3 regions of the Cutibacterium nasicola genome follow, and region 3 is predicted to be linked to each of the others. Evidence: riboswitches for the same ligand, from Rfam matches in the RefSeq annotation. Region 3 holds a riboswitch; each other region holds the start of a gene.
What was found. A riboswitch is a leader RNA that binds a small molecule or an ion and turns the genes downstream of it on or off. The one in region 3 is predicted to bind cobalamin.
Positions count from the first base shown of each region.

Region 1: it holds a riboswitch for cobalamin, as region 3 does, so the genes downstream of both, mutA (methylmalonyl-CoA mutase small subunit) here and cobO (cob(I)yrinic acid a,c-diamide adenosyltransferase) in region 3, are expected to answer to the same signal.
Region 2: it holds a riboswitch for cobalamin, as region 3 does, so the genes downstream of both, ACUCCZ_RS00115 (anaerobic ribonucleoside triphosphate reductase) here and cobO (cob(I)yrinic acid a,c-diamide adenosyltransferase) in region 3, are expected to answer to the same signal.

Region 1 is NZ_CP199745.2:1,644,110-1,650,167, forward strand. Features, by position in the region: gene scpA (methylmalonyl-CoA mutase) at 1-504, opposite strand, end outside; gene mutA (methylmalonyl-CoA mutase small subunit) at 501-2,411, opposite strand; cobalamin riboswitch at 2,492-2,744, opposite strand; gene ACUCCZ_RS07690 (alpha/beta fold hydrolase) at 2,815-3,777, opposite strand; gene ACUCCZ_RS07695 (nucleotide sugar dehydrogenase) at 4,079-5,209, shown strand; gene ACUCCZ_RS07700 (alpha-amylase family protein) at 5,213-6,058, opposite strand, start outside.
Region 2 is NZ_CP199745.2:17,763-23,820, reverse strand. Features, by position in the region: gene ACUCCZ_RS00125 (DEAD/DEAH box helicase) at 1-1,261, shown strand, start outside; gene ACUCCZ_RS00120 (4Fe-4S single cluster domain-containing protein) at 1,245-1,751, opposite strand; gene ACUCCZ_RS00115 (anaerobic ribonucleoside triphosphate reductase) at 1,765-4,101, opposite strand; cobalamin riboswitch at 4,177-4,369, opposite strand; gene ACUCCZ_RS00110 (YbhB/YbcL family Raf kinase inhibitor-like protein) at 4,564-5,025, shown strand; gene ACUCCZ_RS00105 (cutinase family protein) at 5,251-6,058, shown strand, end outside.
Region 3 is NZ_CP199745.2:1,817,169-1,823,226, forward strand. Features, by position in the region: gene ACUCCZ_RS08585 (cobalt-precorrin-6A reductase) at 1-256, shown strand, start outside; gene cobA (uroporphyrinogen-III C-methyltransferase) at 250-1,026, opposite strand; gene ACUCCZ_RS08595 (cobyrinate a,c-diamide synthase) at 1,026-3,458, opposite strand; gene cobO (cob(I)yrinic acid a,c-diamide adenosyltransferase) at 3,458-4,072, opposite strand; cobalamin riboswitch at 4,113-4,249, opposite strand; gene cbiT (precorrin-6Y C5,15-methyltransferase (decarboxylating) subunit CbiT) at 4,273-4,869, shown strand; gene ACUCCZ_RS08610 (energy-coupling factor ABC transporter ATP-binding protein) at 5,086-5,919, opposite strand; gene cbiQ (cobalt ECF transporter T component CbiQ) at 5,916-6,058, opposite strand, start outside.

The sequences.
Region 1 (6,058 bases), 170 kb from region 3:
GTTCATCGTCATGGACACAGACATGCGATCCAGCGGGATGCCGGCAAAGAGCTCACGCATGTCGAGGATGGAGTCCACAGCCACGCCGGCCATGCCGACATCACCGGGAACACGGGGATTGTCAGAGTCGTAGCCGCGGTGGGTCGGCAGGTCGAAGGCGACCGACAGACCCTTCTGGCCGGCGGCCAGGTTACGGCGGTAGAAGGCGTTGGACTCCTTGGCGGTGGAGAATCCGGCGTACTGACGAATCGTCCAGGGTCGGAAGGCGTACATGGTGGCGTACGGGCCGTGGGTGAACGGAGGCAGACCGGCGTAGGTGTCCAGCCAGTCCATGTCGGCGTAGACGTCCTCGGAGTACAAATGACCAACCGAAATCTGTTCCGGAGTGGTCCAGGGCTCCTGCTCAGCGGAAGCGGCAGCCAGCTTGGCGAACTGCTCCTGAGCGTCCGCGGGAACCGGAGCGTCTCCCAGGTTGATGGAATCGAAACGGGGCAGGGTGGTCACTTGGCAACTCCCAACGTGTCCAGAGTGGTGGTCAGGACGTCAACGACGTCCATCCCGAGGTAGATGCGACCGTCGATGACCTTCTCGGCCTCGGCAGCGTCATCACCAAATTCCTTGAAGGCACCCGACAGGTAGACCAGCTTGGCGCCGGCCTCCTTGAGGGCCTTGGCGACCTCGAGGCCCTGGGCCGCGTAGGTCTTGGCGTTCGAGCACAGGTCTGCGACCTCGGCACCGGACTCCTTGAAGGCCTTGACGACCTCTTCCGTGGTGCCGCCCTCGCACTCGGGGGTCTCCATGCCGGCGATGTGCCACACCGGGGCGGAGAATCCCTCGCGGGGACCGAAGTCACGACGGGTTCCCAGGCAGGCCAGGAACACCTTCGGACGCTCGGAGCAGGTGGCGGAACGATCGACGAGGGCCTCGAAGACCTCGGCGTCACGGTGCTGTTCGAGACCGTTGCGCTTGGGAGCTTCGGGGTAGGGCCTGGTCTCGACGGTCTTGGCGTCGAGCAGCGGGAACTCGCTGACGGCCGTGATCGGCTGCTTGCGGGTGGCCAGACGCTTGGCGCGCTCGGCGTTGAGCTTGTCGAGCTCGGTGCGAACGTGGTCACCGGTGAGGGCGGCAACCATGCCACCGGCGGCCTCGACAGCCTGGAACTCGGCCCAACCGGCCTCCTCCAGCTTCTTGGTCAGGGCCTCGACGTAGAAGGAACCACCCGCCGGGTCATTGGCGCGGCCGATGTTGGACTCCTCGGCGAGGATAATGCCCGTGTTGCGGGCGATACGACGGGAGAAGTCGCTCTTCGGCAGGCCGATGGCGGCATCGAAGGGCAGGGTCGTGACGGCCTCGGCGCCACCGACAGCAGCACCGAAGGTCGAGATGGTGCCACGCAGGATGTTGACGTAGGGATCATCGCGGGTCAACTCACGCCAGCTCGTCACGGCCTCCTGACGGGCGCCACGCTTGGCAGCCGGAACCTCGAAGACCTCACCGATGCGGTTCCACAGGGTACGCAGGGCACGCAGACGGCAGATGGTCAGGAACTGGTCGTGGGTTGCGGAGACCCGGAAGTTGATGGAATCGAAGGCCTGCTCGGCAGTCAGCCCCTGTTCCATGAGCGCACGGACATACTCGACGCCGGTGGCGATGGCCCAGGCGAGCTCGTGCACGTCGCCGGCACCAGCGTTGTGGTAGACCGTCGCATCAACGACGAAGGCACGAGAATTCTTGTACTTGTCGGTCTTCTTGGCCCACTCGGCCATCGTGGACAGATCCGGGGTGCCGCCGTTGAGAGCGGCGAAACCGATCGGGTCCAGACCGAGATTGAACGACAGCTTGTCGGGATCGATGTCGGAGTCGACATAGACGTCAAGGAGGGCCTGTGCAGCGGCCTCCTGGTCGTCACGGCTCGAGACCTCAACCTTGGCCAGGTCGAGCAACACGTCCTTGAGGTCCCCGGCAATGTCCTCCGGCTTGATGGCGTCGGCACCGACGCGCAGCCACAGGGACATCACACCACGCTCGAGGTCGGCGATGATCGCCTTCCTGGTGAACTGCGGATCCGGATCCTCGTGAAGGGCCCGCACATCCCATGCGTCCATGACGCCAGTCCGGATCGTGGCGCCACGGGTGAAGGGCGGCACACCCGGGGCGCCGAGCTTCTCAGGGGCATCTTGACGCCGGTACATCGGCTCGATCTTGATGCCGTCGACCGTGCTCGGCTCGAGGCGCTTCATTCCTTGCTCAATGTTGAGCTCCTTGCCCTCGGGACGTCCCCGGTTCAAGACCTTGAGGACCGCGTCCTCCCACTGTTCGTGGGTGATCTTCGGAAAGTCCCCGGCCAGGCTCAACTCCTCGGGCATCCTGTCCTCGACGGACTTGGATGCGAGGTTGTCAGCATCAGTCATTCGTCAGACTCCTGCTTCGCTGCGGATGGGTGGACGACCTCGGTCGGCCCTCGAGACCTCGGACGCTGCGGCGCACGCAGGGTACGTCGCAAGCTCTGGCAGGTATTCGGACTCATGGGCACCTCGTCTGCCGACAAGTCCTACGTCACCGCTTCCCAGACCGAAGCCCAGTGCTTGATCGCCATCCGGTCGGACCTAAGACCAACTGGACGTCGATGGTGATGTCGTTCCCACTCACCGCTGCGGGGCAGTTCCGGAATTGCACCGGATTCCCTCTTACCGCCTTGAAACCCCCGGACGGGATTCCTTGGCACCAGCACCTATGATACTAGGCTGCGCACGATCGACTTGGCACAGCGGGGGTGCATGTGCACGATTGTGCGACCGTGCTGTGAACAGACGTTTACCGTGCCTTGCGGACCTGGGGGATTTGAGGCCGGTTTGCGACAGAGTCGATCCACTCTCGTAGGTCGGCATGGACGTGCCTGCGATTGACCTCATTGAGAACCTCATGGCGCCCACCCGGGTACAGGATGACGTCCACCTCCTGGGACCCGGCATCGCGCAATTGGCAAGCTGCGCGACGCACTCCCCTACCGGAGTCGCCCACCGGATCCTTGGCACCGGCCATGAGCAAAACAGGCAGAGCAGGCGGAGTGGCACGTAGAACCTCGGTGGAATTGGCGAGTTCGATGAGTCGTACCAATTCGCGGTAGAAGGCTGCGGTGCAGACGAAACCGCACAGCGGGTCGTTGTTGTAGGCGTCCACGACGCGCACGTCTCGAGACAACCAGTCGTAGTCGGTGCGAGCCGGCTGGAAGGCCCGGTTGAAGGACCCGAAAGACAAGGTGTTGAGCAACGGACTGCGGGAGTCCTCCCCCAACATGAGCACCTGGGAACGGGCAAGCCCGGTGGCGACGGTGCTCAACGGCCCCAAGGAGGAGCCTGTGCCAATGATGACCAGGCCGGTCATCTCGCGTCCCCGGCGAGCGGCCAGAACACGGGCGAGGAACGATCCCATCGAGTGTCCGACGAGGAACCACGGCTTCCCCTCAACCTCGGCCATGAAGTGGTCAGCAACCGCGGAGAGATCGTCGAGCAGTTGGTGGTGGCCCCGATCAGGGGTGGTCCCAAGTTGTCCGGTGGCAGCAGCGCGCGGTCCGTGACCACGGTGATCATTCGCCACGACGAGCCAGCCGTCGTCCGCCAGCGCCCGGGCCACCTCGTCATAGCGGGCCGCGTACTCGGCCATGCCATGACACAACTGCACCAATCCCTTGGTGGGGCGACCCGGCGCAGCCTCCGGACGCCAGACAAGGACGTCGAGGTCGGCTCCGTCGTCAGCGGTGATCGTGATGGTGTCCATGAATCCTCCCGGGGTCGTAGTTCCAGCATATTGAGGTCTCCCAGCCAGCATCTCGGCATCGCGGAAGAAGCGCCCACATCACCATGATCCTGTTCTCGCTCAGGGAGAACACGAGCAGAACAACGAGCCTCTTCAGGCCCGACGCTGTGTAGTGAGGTCAACGCCATGCCCGCGACGCGCCGCGTTACCAGGTTCGCGAGCATCACGTCACCGTCTCGTAAGGTCACCGCCCTAGACTCATGGGGACCCACCGAAAGGACGTCTCGTGAAGATCGCCGTCGCAGGACTGGGCTATGTCGGCATGGCCAATGCCGTGTTGCTTGCCCAGCACAACAGTGTCGTCGCCATTGACATTGACGCCGAGAGGGTCGAGATGGTCAACACCGGACACACGACGATCGTCGATCCCCTCATCGGGGAGTACCTGGCCCACCACGAGCTGGATCTGACGGCCACGACTGATCCGCACAAGGCCTATGACGATGCTGACTTCGTCGTCATCGCCACCCCGACGAACTATGACCCTGACCAGAATTATTTCGACACCTCGAGCGTGGACGGAGTGCTCGACCTGGTGCAGGAGCTCGCCCCCGAGGCGACGATCGTCATCAAGTCAACGATCCCGGTGGGCTTCGTCGAGGGGATTCGCAAGGAGCGCCCCGGCCTTGACGTCATCTTCTCTCCGGAGTTCCTCCGCGAGGGCAAGGCTCTCTACGACAACCTCCATCCGTCACGGATCGTCGTCGGGTCGGACTCGGCCAAGGCCCACCTCTTCGCCGATCTCATGGCCGCCGGGGCGGTCGACACCGGCATCCCGGTGCTCTTCGTCGGGGCCACCGAGGCCGAGGCCATCAAGCTGTTCGCCAACACTTACCTGGCGATGCGGGTCTCCTTCTTCAACGAGCTCGACACCTATGCCTCTCAGCGTGGGCTGTCCACCCGTCAGGTCATTGACGGGGTCTGCCTGGACCCCCGCATCGGCAGCCACTACAACAACCCGTCCTTCGGTTATGGCGGCTACTGCCTGCCCAAGGACACCCGTCAGCTGCTGGCCAACTACCAGGACGTCCCCCAGACCCTCATCCAGGCCATCGTTGACTCCAACACGGTGCGCAAGGACTTCATCGCCTCGGACATCATCGCCAAGGATCCGAGGCGAGTCGGCATCTTCCGTCTGGTCATGAAGGCTGGCTCGGACAACTTCCGCTCCTCGTCGATCCAAGGGGTCATGAAGCGCATCAAGGCCAAGGGCATTGAGGTCGTCGTCTACGAGCCGACCTTCGAGGGCAACGAGTTCTTCCACTCGAAGGTCACCAAAGACCTCGAGACGTTCAAGGCCGGCTGCGACGTCATCATCGCCAATCGAATGTCGCTCGAGCTGGCTGACGTCGCCGAGAAGGTCTACACCCGAGACCTCTTCGGCGGTGACTGAGCCTCAGGCTCGGCTGGACCAGATGACCTCACCAGCCTCGCGAATGAGGGCCGAGCAGCCATCACGCACGTCGAGCTCGACGATGAGGGGCTCGGCCCCGGGGACACCGCTACGGTAGACGTAACGCTCGTTGGTCAGGTCAAGGGACTCGGTACGCGCGTCGACGAGCCAGGGATGACGGCGGCGCAGGCCGAGCAGGTCTTGGTGGGCACGCAGGGTCTCGGCGCCCAGGTTGGACAGCTCCGCCGGGCTGGCCGGGAACACCGGACGGATGTCATCGTCGCCTCCGAGCCTCTTCTCCTTGATCCCGCGGTAGGCCAGCTCGTCCCCGTAGTAGATGAGCGGGATGCCGCCAGTAGTGGCCAGCACCGCTGTCGCGACGATCGCACCATCCTGCTCCACCTTCGAGGCGATGCGGGTGACGTCATGATTGCCGACGAAGGTCATCGGGGTGAAGGAATCGGAGAACTCGTTGTGACGCCCCAGGGCATGATCAAGTTCGAAGAAGTTACGGGATTCGATGGACGACCACGTCGCCTTCCACAATTCGTACTGGGTCACCGAATCCATGCCGGAGGCCTTGACGATCCCCGCGTAATCGCCATGGATGACCTCACCGAAGATCCACACGTCGGGGTGCTTCTTGTGTACCGACGGCAGAACCTCTGCCCAGAACTCCGGAGTGACGGAGTAAGCGGCGTCGAGACGCCAGCCATCCACGCCCCGGTCGCACCAATGGTTCATGACCCGGGCAACGAGGTCACGCACAGCGGGGTCCCCGTGGTTGAACGCGACGAGGTCATCGTGGCCCTCGAACACGTCGAGTTGGCCGTCACACCACCGGACCAT
Region 2 (6,058 bases), 800 kb from region 3:
CGAGTCCACCCCGGAAACTCTGCACGCACGTATGAGGATCACCGAGGCGATGCTGCTCAATCTGCTGCAGCGTGACGAGGACACCGCCCGGGCGGTCCAGCACCTCGTCGATTCCGCCACCCCGGTCGTCGCCGAGCGGCGTCGCCTCTACCGTCGCGCCGTGCAAATCGGACTGTCCCTGCTGCGCTCCGACGTCGTCCACCGTCTCGACGAGCCCACCCCCGGTGGCCGCAGGTTCGCCATGAACGAGGACCTGCAGGACGACTTCGCCCTCAACCAGCCGCTGTCGGCTTTCGCCAGCGAGGCCGTCGCAACCCTCGACCCGGAGTCTGCCACCCACGCCCTTGACGTCGTCAGCGTCATCGAGGCCACCCTCGACAACCCGATGAGCATCCTCATCGCCCAGCAGCATGCCGCGCGTGGCGAGGCCATAGCGCGCATGAAGGAGGACGGCTACGACTACGAGGATCGAATGGCCGCCGTTGAGGAGATCGAGTGGCCACGCCCGCTCGAGGAGACCCTCGACGCCCTGTTCGAAATCTTCGCCCCGAGCCACCCGTGGATTCCCTGCGACGCCCTGCAGCCCAAGTCGGTCGTGCGCGACATGTACGAACGCGCCATGACCTTCGGCGAGTTCTGCGCTCATTACAAGGTACAACGCAGCGAGGGGCTGGTGCTGCGCTACCTGACCGACGCCTACCGTGCGCTGCGTCAGACGGTCCCCGAGTCCGAGCGGACCGAGCAGCTTGCCGACGTCATCGCCTGGCTTGGCGAGGTCGTCCGCTCCACCGACTCCTCCCTCATCGACGAATGGGAAGAACTCACCCATCCCGTCGATGAGGAACCCGAACAGGTCCGTCCGGTACGCACCTTCACCTCCAACCAGCGGGCCTTCACCGTCATGGTGCGCAATGCCATGTTCCGCAAGGTGATCCTGGCCGCAGACGACGACTTCGAGGCCCTGGGAGCCCTCGAGCCCGACAGTTCTGCCATGACGACCAATGCCTGGGAGGACACCCTGGGCGACTACTGGGACGAGCACGACGAGATCAACGACGGCCCGGACGCCCGCGCCCCCGGTCTGTTCCTGATCGAGAAGGAGTCGGGACGCCGCAACGACAGAATCTGGTTGGTCCGTCAGATCATCGACGACCCTGCCGGCAACCACGACTGGTCGATCACCGCGACCGTCGACCTCGACGAGTGCGACGAGGCCGAGGACCTGGTACTTCGGACAAGGGCCTTCAGCCGGCTGGATTGACCCACTCCACCATTCGCCCCTCGCGCAGGGTCGCAGGGACGTCGATGATCCGCTGGTTTCCGCTTCCCCGCCATGGCAGGGTGAGGGTGCGTCGTGCCAGCTGGAAAGGTCCGTCGACCAAGACGTCCACCTGGTCCAGCATCTCGGCCAGCTCTGGGTTGTGACGGGCCTGACGCAGCAGGGCATCCATGGTGAATCCGGACCATGCCCAGACGTCCCACCCCATTTCGTGGGCAGCACGGGCCAGCCTCGCACAATCGCCAGGTTGACGGCTCGCCTCACCGCCCGAGAGCGTCAGTCCAGACGCCAACACCGACGACCTCATCGCGGTGATGATCTCCTCGGCGTCGATCTCGTGGCCACCGCAGGGGTCCCAGGTTCCAGGGTTCTGGCACCCGGGACACCCCAGCGGGCATCCTTGCGCGAAGACCGTGAAGCGGATGCCGGGGCCATCGACGATCGACTCCGGCTCGAGCCCGGCAACCCTCATCCTCGCTCCGATCTCACCCGTGCTTGACGCGGTCGCCGACCTCGGCACGCTTGGCGTCGTTGAACCGATCCAGCCCACCGACGAGATAACCAGTGATGCGGCGAATCCGGTCGAAGGGCCCACAATCCTCATGACGGCCACACTTGGGGCACTCGTCATCGATGATCCCGGTGTAGCCGCACTGCGGATCCCGGTCGACCGGATGGTTGATGGACCCGTACCCGATTCCGCTGGCAGCCATGTGCCGCACGAGGGCCTCGAAGGCGTCGACGTTGCGTGCCGGATCCCCCGACAGCTCGACGTACGAGATGTGACCGCCGTTGGTGAAGGCGTGGTAGGGAGCCTCGATGCGGATCTTGTCCGCAGCACCGATGTGGTACCAGACGGGCACGTGGAAGCTGTTGGTGTAGTACTCCCGGTCGGTGATTCCCGGGATCGACCCGTAACGCTGACGGTCCATCCGCACGAACCGCCCCGACAGCCCCTCGGCCGGGGTGGCCAGGGCCGAGAAGTTCAACCCGGTGCGCTCGGCGGCCTCGTCCATCCTCTCTCGCAGGTGACCGACGATCCGCAGACCGAGCTGTTGGGCCTCCTCCGACTCGCCGTGATGGACGCCGATCAAGGCCGTCAGGGTCTCGGCCAACCCGATGAACCCCACCGACAGGGTTCCGTGCCTGAGTACCTCGGCGACAACATCGTCAGGCCCCAAGTCCTCCGAGTCGATCCAGACCCCCTGGCCCATGAGGAAGGGGAAGTTTCGCACCAGCTTGTGGGACTGGATCTTGAGCCGGTCGAGCAACTGGTCGATGACGAGGTCGATCATCCGGTCGAAGGAGGCGAAAAAGGCATCAACGTCGTGGTTGGCCTCGATCGCCAACCTCGGCAGGTTGATCGAGGTGAAGGACAGGTTCCCGCGTCCCCAAGTCTGTGCCCGCGAGGGGTCGTGGACGTTCGACATCACCCGGGTGCGGCAGCCCATGTAGGCGATCTCGGTCTCGGGATGGCCGGGCACGTAGTACTCGGCGTTGAACGGGGCGTCTTGGAAGGAGAAGTTCGGGAAGAGGCGCTTGGCGCTCACCCGGCAGGCCAGCCGGAACAGGTCATGGTTGGGGTCACCGTCGTCGAGGTTGACGCCCTTGTGCACCCGGAAGATCTGGATCGGGAAGATCGCGGTTTCCCCACCGCCAAGACCGGCCTCGGTGGCCTCCAGCAGGCAGTGCATCACCATCCGCGCCTCCGGGCTGGTGTCGGTGCCGTAATTGATCGAGGAGAACGGGGTCTGTGCCCCGGCTCGCGAGTTCATGGTGTTGAGGTTGGCGATGAGGGCCTCCATCGCCTGGTAGGTCTGACGACGTGTCTCCTCGACGGCCTGGCGACGAATTCTGTCGGCGACCCGGTCGGTGTCGTCGACGAGCCCGGCAAACAGTTCCGCCACCTGCTCCTTCTCATGGACCAGCGCGGCCGCGTCCGGCTCCAGCACCCATCCCGACGCCACCTGGCGCACTTGGTCAAGACGGTCCTCGTCGCCACCGAGAACTTCGAAAATCCTCGTCAAACCGGTTTGGGCAGCCTTGCTGAAGGTCTTGGCGACCCCCGGGGCCATGTCCCGGTCGAAGTTCGGCACCGCCTGGCCGCCGTGTTGGTCATTCTGGTTGGACTGGATCGCGATGCAGGCCAGGGCGGCGTACGAACCGATGGACTGCGGGGATCGCAGGACGCCGTGGCCGGTGGAAAAACCGTGCTCGAAGAGGTCGGTGAGGTTGATCTGACAGCAGGTCGTCGTCAGGGTGAGGAAGTCGAGGTCGTGGATGTGGATGTCCCCGTCACGATGGGCGGCGGCATGGGAGGGGTCGAGCACCTCGAGCAGGTTGAACTGCTTGGCCGACTCGGTTCCGTAGCGCAGCATCGACCCCATCGCGGAGTTGCCGTCGACGTTGGCGTTCTCCCGTTTGGCGTCGGCTTCCTCGGCGGTGGCGAAGGTGATCTCACGCAAGGTACGCATGAGGGCGGACTGCTGGTCGCGAGCAACGGTGCGACGCTGACGGTAGAGGATGTAGGCCTTGGCGACGCCGTCGTGTCCCTGATCCATGAGGGTCTTCTCGACGAGGTCCTGGATGGCCTCGACATCAGGGGTGTCCTCACCCATCTCGCTCAGTCGGGAGAGCACCTCGAGGGCAACCTCGGAGGCCAACAGTTCGGGGGCGTCGCCGCCACAGGCGACGAAGGCTTTGCGGACGGCCTCGACGATCTTCGTCGAGTCGAACCGGATCACCCTGCCGTCCCTCTTGCGGATGGACGTGGGAACCGTGCGTGGGGTGGTCAGGTCGTCTGGCTGGACAATCGTCGACATGCTCTCTCCTCGAAGCAGCGCACGAGTGGGGCAGGTTCACCCCGGGCCGTCTCGCACGCCCGTTGTCGTACCGGGTCGCCGACCCGGGCGCTGGCAGGTCTTCGGACTTCAGGGCGTTTCGCCGTCAGACGAGTTCCTACCGAGCGACGCTTCCCAACCGGATGGCCAGTGCGTATGTCGCCGTCGTTCCCTGTCACCGCTGCGGGGCAGTTCCGGTTTCCCACCGGATTCCCTCTTTCCTCCCATCGCCACCAGATGTGGATACAACCCCTACATCTGGTGTCTGGCGATGAGAACCAGCACAAGATGAAGGGTATACGCATCTCATCACATCTGCACACTCACCCCTTCACCTCGTCATCAGGGGTGGGCTTCCCCGCGTTCGGAACCGGTCGTGACACCCCTTCGGATCGCGCATCAGGCTGGCATCATGGACACACACCCAGGGAAAGGACACAACCCATGGAGATCACCAGCACGTCGATCACCGACGGCCAGCCGATTGACCTGGCCCACGCCCATGCAGATGCGGGTGGCAAGAACATCAGCCCCCAGCTGAGCTGGACGCCCGGCCCGGAGGGCACCGCGTCATACGCGATCACCGTCTACGACCCCGATGCCCCCACCGGTTCCGGCTTCTGGCACTGGATCCTCGCCGACATCCCAGCCGACGTCACCTCCCTCGATGAGGGCGGCCCGCTGCCTTCCGGTGTGCGCGAGTGGACCAATGACTACCAGGAGGACGGCTACTCCGGAGCCTGCCCGCCGCCCGGACCGGCCCACCGCTACATCCACACCGTCCATGCCATGCCGAGCGAGCATCTCGACATTCCTGACGACGCCGCCAACGTCCAGGTCCGCTTCGTCATCCACACCAGCGAGCTGGACTCCGCGTCGATCACCGGAACTTTCAAGCAGTCCTGACCACGGACACACGAGCCGTCCGGTGTCGGCGACCCCTGCTTGACTGACGTAGTGAAGCTTCGGCAGACATTGCTCATCCTCCTCGTCATCGCCGGCCTGGTGACGCTGCCGCTTTCTGCCAACGCCGAGCCATCAGCGCCCACCCCGACGACAGCCAGCACCGGCTACGCCAGCGGGTCCACAACAACGCTCACGTCCGCCGCCACCCTCACCCCAGGGGCAGGAATGGGCTGGGACTCGGACCCGGTGTCCTCGGAGCTGGCCTCTCGGATGGGCTGCGCCTCGGTGATGTTCGTCGGCGTCCGAGGGTCGGGCGAGACCCCTCCGTTCGGCAGCACCATCACGTCGGTTCGTGACGCCCTGGCCCAGAAGTGGAAGGGCAGGGGAACAGTTCGTCAGGTCTACCTGGACTACCCCGCCGCTGACCCTCACACCCTGCAGAGAGCATCGATGAGCAGTCTCCTCTTTGACGCGACCATGCCGTCGACCGAGTACTTCGACTCGGCGGCTCTGGGAGCGAAGAAACTCACCACCCTCCTCAACGAGGAGAAGAAACAGTGCCCGAAGGAATGGGTGGTGCTCGCCGGATTCTCGCAGGGGTCCCAGGCCATCACCCAGGCCCTCGCCCAGACCGACACCCCGCAACGTCTGGCAGGCGCCCTCCTGGCCGGGAATCCGGACCATTACCCGGGACAGAACGTTCAGGAGCTCAGCGGCGATGCCGACCAGTCCGCCATCGGAATGGCTGCGATGCTCTACTACCTGCGTGAACGAGCCAACGCGACTCCCGGAGCCGATCGCGACTCTCAGATGCGGGCAGTCATCAAGGCCGCCCTCGGCCTGAGCCAGGAGTCCATCGATCATGAAGCCCTGGACGCCGACATGGTCAAGGTCGGCGCGGCCATCCCCGCGGAGGCGTATCCCGAGACCTATTCGGTGTGCATGAAAGGCGATCCGGTCTGCGACGCCGCCCCCGCCCTGACGCGCATCCTCACCTTGCAGTCAACCTGGCAGGACGAGCTCAACCAGGGTC
Region 3 (6,058 bases):
GACGGTGCTGCAGGAGCGTGGCCCTTTCACCATAGCCCGGGAGCGTGAGATCTTCTCCGGGGGTGTGGAGACCGTCGTCTCGAAGGACTCCGGGGGCACCGAGCTGGACCCCAAACTCCGTCTGGCAGCCGAGACCGACGTCCAGATCGTCATGGTGTCACGCGGCCCGGCCCCTGGTTGGGGGGACGAGCTCAGCGAGGTCGACGAGGCGGTGCAGTGGATCAACGCCCACCTCGCGACGGTGAAATCTCAGTGATCAGACGGTTCGTGGACCTGGGTCTCGTCGAGGTCCAGGCCCGCGACGTCTCCGACAACGGTGATGGCCGGCGGCTTGATGCCAGCCTCGGCCATGTCCTCAGCGGCGTTCTCCAGGGTGGTCGTCAGGGATCGCTGGGTGAACAGTGAGGCGTCCGCGACGACGGCGACGGGGGTGTCACCGGCAAGTCCACCTTCCATGAGGCGTGCAGCGATGTCACCGATGTGCGCCACGCCCATGAGGATGACGAGAGTGGTGCCAGTCTTGGCGATCTGTGCCCAGTCGAGTTCGGACCGGGTGTCGCCGGGGGCGACGTGCCCCGAGACGACGGTGAATCCCTGGACCAGGTGACGGTGGGTCAGTGGGACTCCCATGAGCTCGGGGCCGGCCACGCAGGAGGTGACTCCGGGAATGACGCGCACCGGGACGCCGGCTGCGGCGCAGGCCTGCCACTCCTCGCCACCACGTCCGAAGACGAAGGAGTCGCCACCCTTGAGGCGCACCACCTTGCGCCCGGCCCTGGCATGCTCGATGAGCAGCTCGTTGGTTCGCTCCTGCGGGACGTAGGGCCCGCGCGGCACCTTGCCGACCGGGATCTTCTCGGCGTCCGGATTCTCGTCCATGACGACGACCGGAGCGAGACGGTCGTGGAGGATGACGTCGGCCTGACGCACTGCCTCCAGCCCTGCAACGGTCAGCAGCCCGGGATCACCGGGGCCACCTCCGACGAGGGTGACAGTGCCGGGAACGAGTTCTGGGGAGTAGGACATCAGTTTTCCTTGGGTTGGTGTGCTGTCAGATCGGAGATGGCTCGGGCGAGCTCAGCATGTGTCTTCGTGTCACGGACGGCGAGTCTGATCCAGCTGGGACCGAGACCGGGGAAGGTCTCCCCGCGCCTCACGGCAAACCCGCGATCAGCCAGGGGAAGACGCACCGATTCGCCGCTGATTGACGAGGTGTCGACGAGCACGAAGGGAGCCTCGGAATCGACGATGGTCAGACCGAGTTCTCGAAGGCGTCCGACGAGGTCGGCGCGGGCCGCGGGAATCTCGTCACGCAGCTGGTTGCGGAACCGAGACGCTTCCTCGGAGGTGCAGGAGACCATGGCCGCGACGGCCGGGGTGGACACCGACCATGGGGTCTGGTGAGCCGCCAGACGTGAGATGAGTCGCGGATCCCCGACGACGTATCCGGCACGGATTCCGGCCAGGCCGTAGGTCTTCGTCAGGGAACGCAGCACCAGCAGGTTGCCCATGTCGTTGCCGATGAGGGACTGGGACTCGTCAGTGGCGTCCATGAAGGCTTCGTCGACGACGAGGATCCGACCAGGGCGGCGCAGGGTCAGCAGGTCGGACGCCGGGTGCAGCCGACCGGTGGGGTTCGTGGGGTTACCGACGATGACGAGGTCGGCATCCTCCGGGACGAGGGCCGGATCCAGTGCGAACCCGTCGGAGGCATTGAGGATGACTCGGTCGACGTCAATCCCGGCTGATCTCAGAGCTGCCTCCGGCTCGGTGAACTGAGGATGGATGACCGCAGCGTGGTGCGGCTGCGTGGTCGCAATGAGGGGGAAGGCCTCGGCTGCTCCGGAGGTGGGCAGAACCATGTCGGTTCCCACACCGTGCATGGTGGCCAGGGCGTCCCGGGCCGGGGCGGCGTCAGGGTAACGCGCCCAGTCGTGCTCGGTGGAGGTGATTGCGTCGCGAAGCCACTGCGGCGGCTCGAGGACGCGGACGTTGACGGCCAGGTCGACTAGACCGTCGGCAATGTCGCTGTCCCCGTGGTGATTGAGGTCAGGCTCGCCCTCCTGGGCCCCTCTCCCCTCGTGGAACCTCGCCACCTCACGGGCAAACCACGCCGCCTGGGAGGGGTGACCGGCCCAGTGCAGGTGCAGGTAGGAGGCCTGAACGGTGGGACGCCCCAGAGAAGCAGGGTCTCCCAGAGCTCCCTCGGCACGATCGGTGCCGTCGGGCATGGCGATGTGCCAAGCCGGGTCGACGTCAGCCAATGGCGTCGTCGTGGTGCGGTGGAATTCGTGGCCGACGACGCTGATGGAGTTGCGGGTGGCGACCCGGTACCCCATCGTCAGCCTCGTCGCCATCGCCGCGTCCATCGGAAGGACGCCGGCCATGTCGCGCCCGTCGAGGTGACGGCAGAGGTAGAGAAGCCCGGCGCACTCCGCGACGATCGGCATCCCGGCCTCGGCATGGGCGCGGACATCTGCCGCGAGCTCGGTGTTGTCCTCCAAATCCGTGGCGTGCATCTCCGGGAATCCACCGCCCAGGTACAGGCCCTGGATGCCGTCCGGAAGACGTCGATCGGTGAGGGGATCGACGTCGACGACCCGGAACCCGGCCGCCCGCAACATCTCGGTGGTCTCGGGGTAACGGAAGGTGAAGGCTCGCCCCGCGAAGATTCCGACCACCGGCGGCTCGTCGAAGGAATGGCCTTGCCAGCCAGCTGATTGCAGAGCGGCTCGCGGATCCCAAGGCTCGACGTCGAGGTCGGGTGCGGAATCGGCCAGGTCCATAACGGCGTCGAGATCGACGTGTTCGGCGATGAGGTCACCCAGGCCGGCGACCTTGGAGGCGGAGTGCTCCCACTCCCCCGCCGGGACCAGGCCCAGGTGGCGAGACGGCACGAAGATCGACTCGGTGCGCGGAATCCGCCCCAGCACCGGGATGCCGAGTCGGTCGAGTCCGCGCACGACCTCGGCACCATGACGAGGAGAGGCGACCCGGTTGAGGATCACACCGGCGATCGTGACATTCGGATCAAACGTCGCCAGACCTGCCACCACTGCGGCGTGGGTGAGGGACGCATGAGCGGTGTCGACGACCACGACCACCGGGGTCTGGGTCGAGGTGGCGATCTCGGCGCTGGACCCGCGTCCGGTCCCGAGCTGGCCGTCGAAGAGGCCCATCACTCCCTCGATGACCGCAATGTCCGCCGCATCGGGGGTGACGAAACCATGGGCCAGCAGCGGAGCCATGAGCTCGTCACCACACATGACGGAGTCCAGGTTGCGGCCCGGACGACCACTGGCCATCGAGTGGTAACCGGGATCGATGTAATCCGGCCCGACCTTGAACGGCGCCACCGTCCGGCCGGTGGCACGCAGGGCTGCCATGAGACCTGTCGCGACGGTCGTCTTACCGCCTCCCGACGCCGGGGCGGCGATGAGGATTCGTGGAATGCGCATCACCATTCGATTCCCGCCTGACCACGCTGACCGGCGTCGAAGGGGTGCTTGACCTTGGTCATCTCGGTGACGAGGTCTGCGGCCTCGACGAGGGCTGCCGGGGCGCGACGGCCAGTGATGACGACGTGCTGGGTGCCGGGGCGGTTGACCAGTGTGTCGACGACCTCGTCGACATCGAGCCATCCCCAGTCCAGCGGGTAGGTGAACTCGTCAAGAAGGTAGAAATCAAGCGCCTCGCTGGCCAGGAGTTCCGACACGTGTCGCCACCCCTCGCGGGCAGCGGCCTCGGGGTCATCGGCGGCATCGAAGGAGCGTGCCCAGGACCATCCAGTCCCCATGACCTCCCATGTGACGGGACCGCCGGCACCGGTCTCCTCGTGGAGTTTCCCGAGAGCTTGCAGGGCGTCCTGCTCGCCGACATGCCATCGTCCGGACTTCACGAACTGGAAGACGCCGACTTTCCACCCTTGGTTCCAGGCGCGCAGGGCGGTACCCATCGCCGCTGTCGTCTTGCCCTTGCCCTCGCCGGTGTTCACAGCAAGAACTGGCCGTAATCGTCGCTGTCTGGTGGACAGCCCGTCGTCTGGTGTGGCGCCACTGCGCGCGTGCGGCATGAACGACCTCCTTGCGGGTCCGCGCCCGTCGGGTCACGGGATTTCCGTGACCTGACCCGCAGGATCGACCTGGCTCGCGCTGAGGCGCTCACAGTGGCGGGACCGCTCCGGATTCACACCGGATTCCTCCCCGAGGGCCATCGTCGATTGTGTCACACGGGTCGGGTTGTCCTCACCCGGCACTGCCCTAAGCTTCCCTCATGACCCATGATCCTGACGCCACCCTCCTCGGACGCACGCCTGGCCTCGACGAGACGCACTTCGCCCATGACGGCCTCATCACCAAACATCCGGTGAGGGCCGTCGCTCTGGCAGCGTTGCGACCCATGCCGGGCCAGCTGCTGTGGGACCTCGGCACCGGCGCCGGGTCGATCGGTGTCGAGTGGTGTCGCACCGATCCGACCTGCCGAGCCATCGGGGTGGAGCGCAAGGCAGAACGGGCCGCCAATGCCCGCACGAATGCCGCAGAACTCACTCTGCCCGGCCAGTTCGAGGTCATCGACGCCGACCTCGCCAAGGGGCTGCCGGAGGGACTGCCCGACCCGGATGCCATCTTCATCGGCGGCGGTGCGACGGAAACTCTCGTCACCCAGTGTCGACCACGTCTGCCCATCGGGGGACGGCTCGTCGTCCATGGGGTGACGATGGAGGCCGAGATGCTCGTGGAGTCCTTGCACCGGGATCTGGGCGGTGACCTCATGAGGTTCGGCGTCGAGACCGCCGACAGCATCGGCCGGCTGCGGGGCTGGAAACCGGCCCGCACCGTCGTGGCGTGGACCTGGCAGCACACTGAGTGACGACGAGCCACCCAGTGTGCACAGTTGTCTGATCCTGGACTCAGCTGATCTGGGAGGCCAGCAGGCAGGCAGCCCAGGTCTGCTCGGCAGCGAAACGCACATGGTGTGGCACTGCCGAAACCGACAGCGCTGACCTGTTCATGATGACCATCGAACCGCCGCACTGTGGCCGCCCCATCAAGAGTGCCTTGTGCCGCTGATGTCACAACGATGACGTCAACACGGACTGCTCGGTGCCAGGTGTGACAGGATCGCGACGACCTCGCTCATCGTTCGGGGACGCTCATCCATCCCAAGACGCCGGACCAGTTCGAGGGGCCAAGGCAGGTGTAGATGGGCCCTCTCCACCATGGTCACATTTGCGAGTAACTCGTCGATCGGCCCCTGCTGCACTCCCCCGTCGACAACGATGAGCGCCTCGTCAGCCCAGGCCAGGGCCAGGTCGACGTCATGGGTAGCCATCGCCACGGTCGTACCGTGGTCGCGCAGACGGTCCAAAGCCTCCAGCATCTTGGTGACGCCGACCGGGTCGAGTCCGGCGGTGGGCTCGTCAAGGAGAAGCAGATCCGGGCGCATGGCGACGGCACCGGCGACAGCAATCCTCTTGCGTTCGCCGTAGGACAGCTGGTGCGTGGCACGCTCGGCAAGATGGCTGGCCCCGAGTAGCTGCAGGGCCTCGGCGACGCGGTCGCGCACCTCCGCCACGTCCAGCCCCATGTTCATCGGGCCGAAGGAGACGTCCTGGCTCACGTCAGCGCTGAAGAGTTGGTCGTCGGGGTCCTGAAGGACGAGCTGAACCGCCCGACGGTGCTCACGAAGCTGGGTGCGCCCGTGACCGAGCACGGTGTCACCTCTCTTGACCTTGCCCTTGACGGGCTTGAGGGAGCCCGACAAGCAACGCATCAGCGTCGTCTTGCCCGATCCGTTTGCTCCCAGAATCGCCACCCGAACTCCAGCGCGGAAGGACACGTTGACGTCGGTGAGCACCATGGGCCGGCCAGGGTGAGTGGCGTACAGGTGCTCGGTCGACAACAGGGCTTCGTCACTCATCTGAAAATCCTTCCGGTCGTCGACCAGCTGATCGCCCAGACTGCGGCGATGACGATGACGACGATGATCTTGAACCGCGCTGATCCGACGCGTTTGACGGGCAGGGTCACCAGTGCGGACTCGAATCCGCGGTTGACCA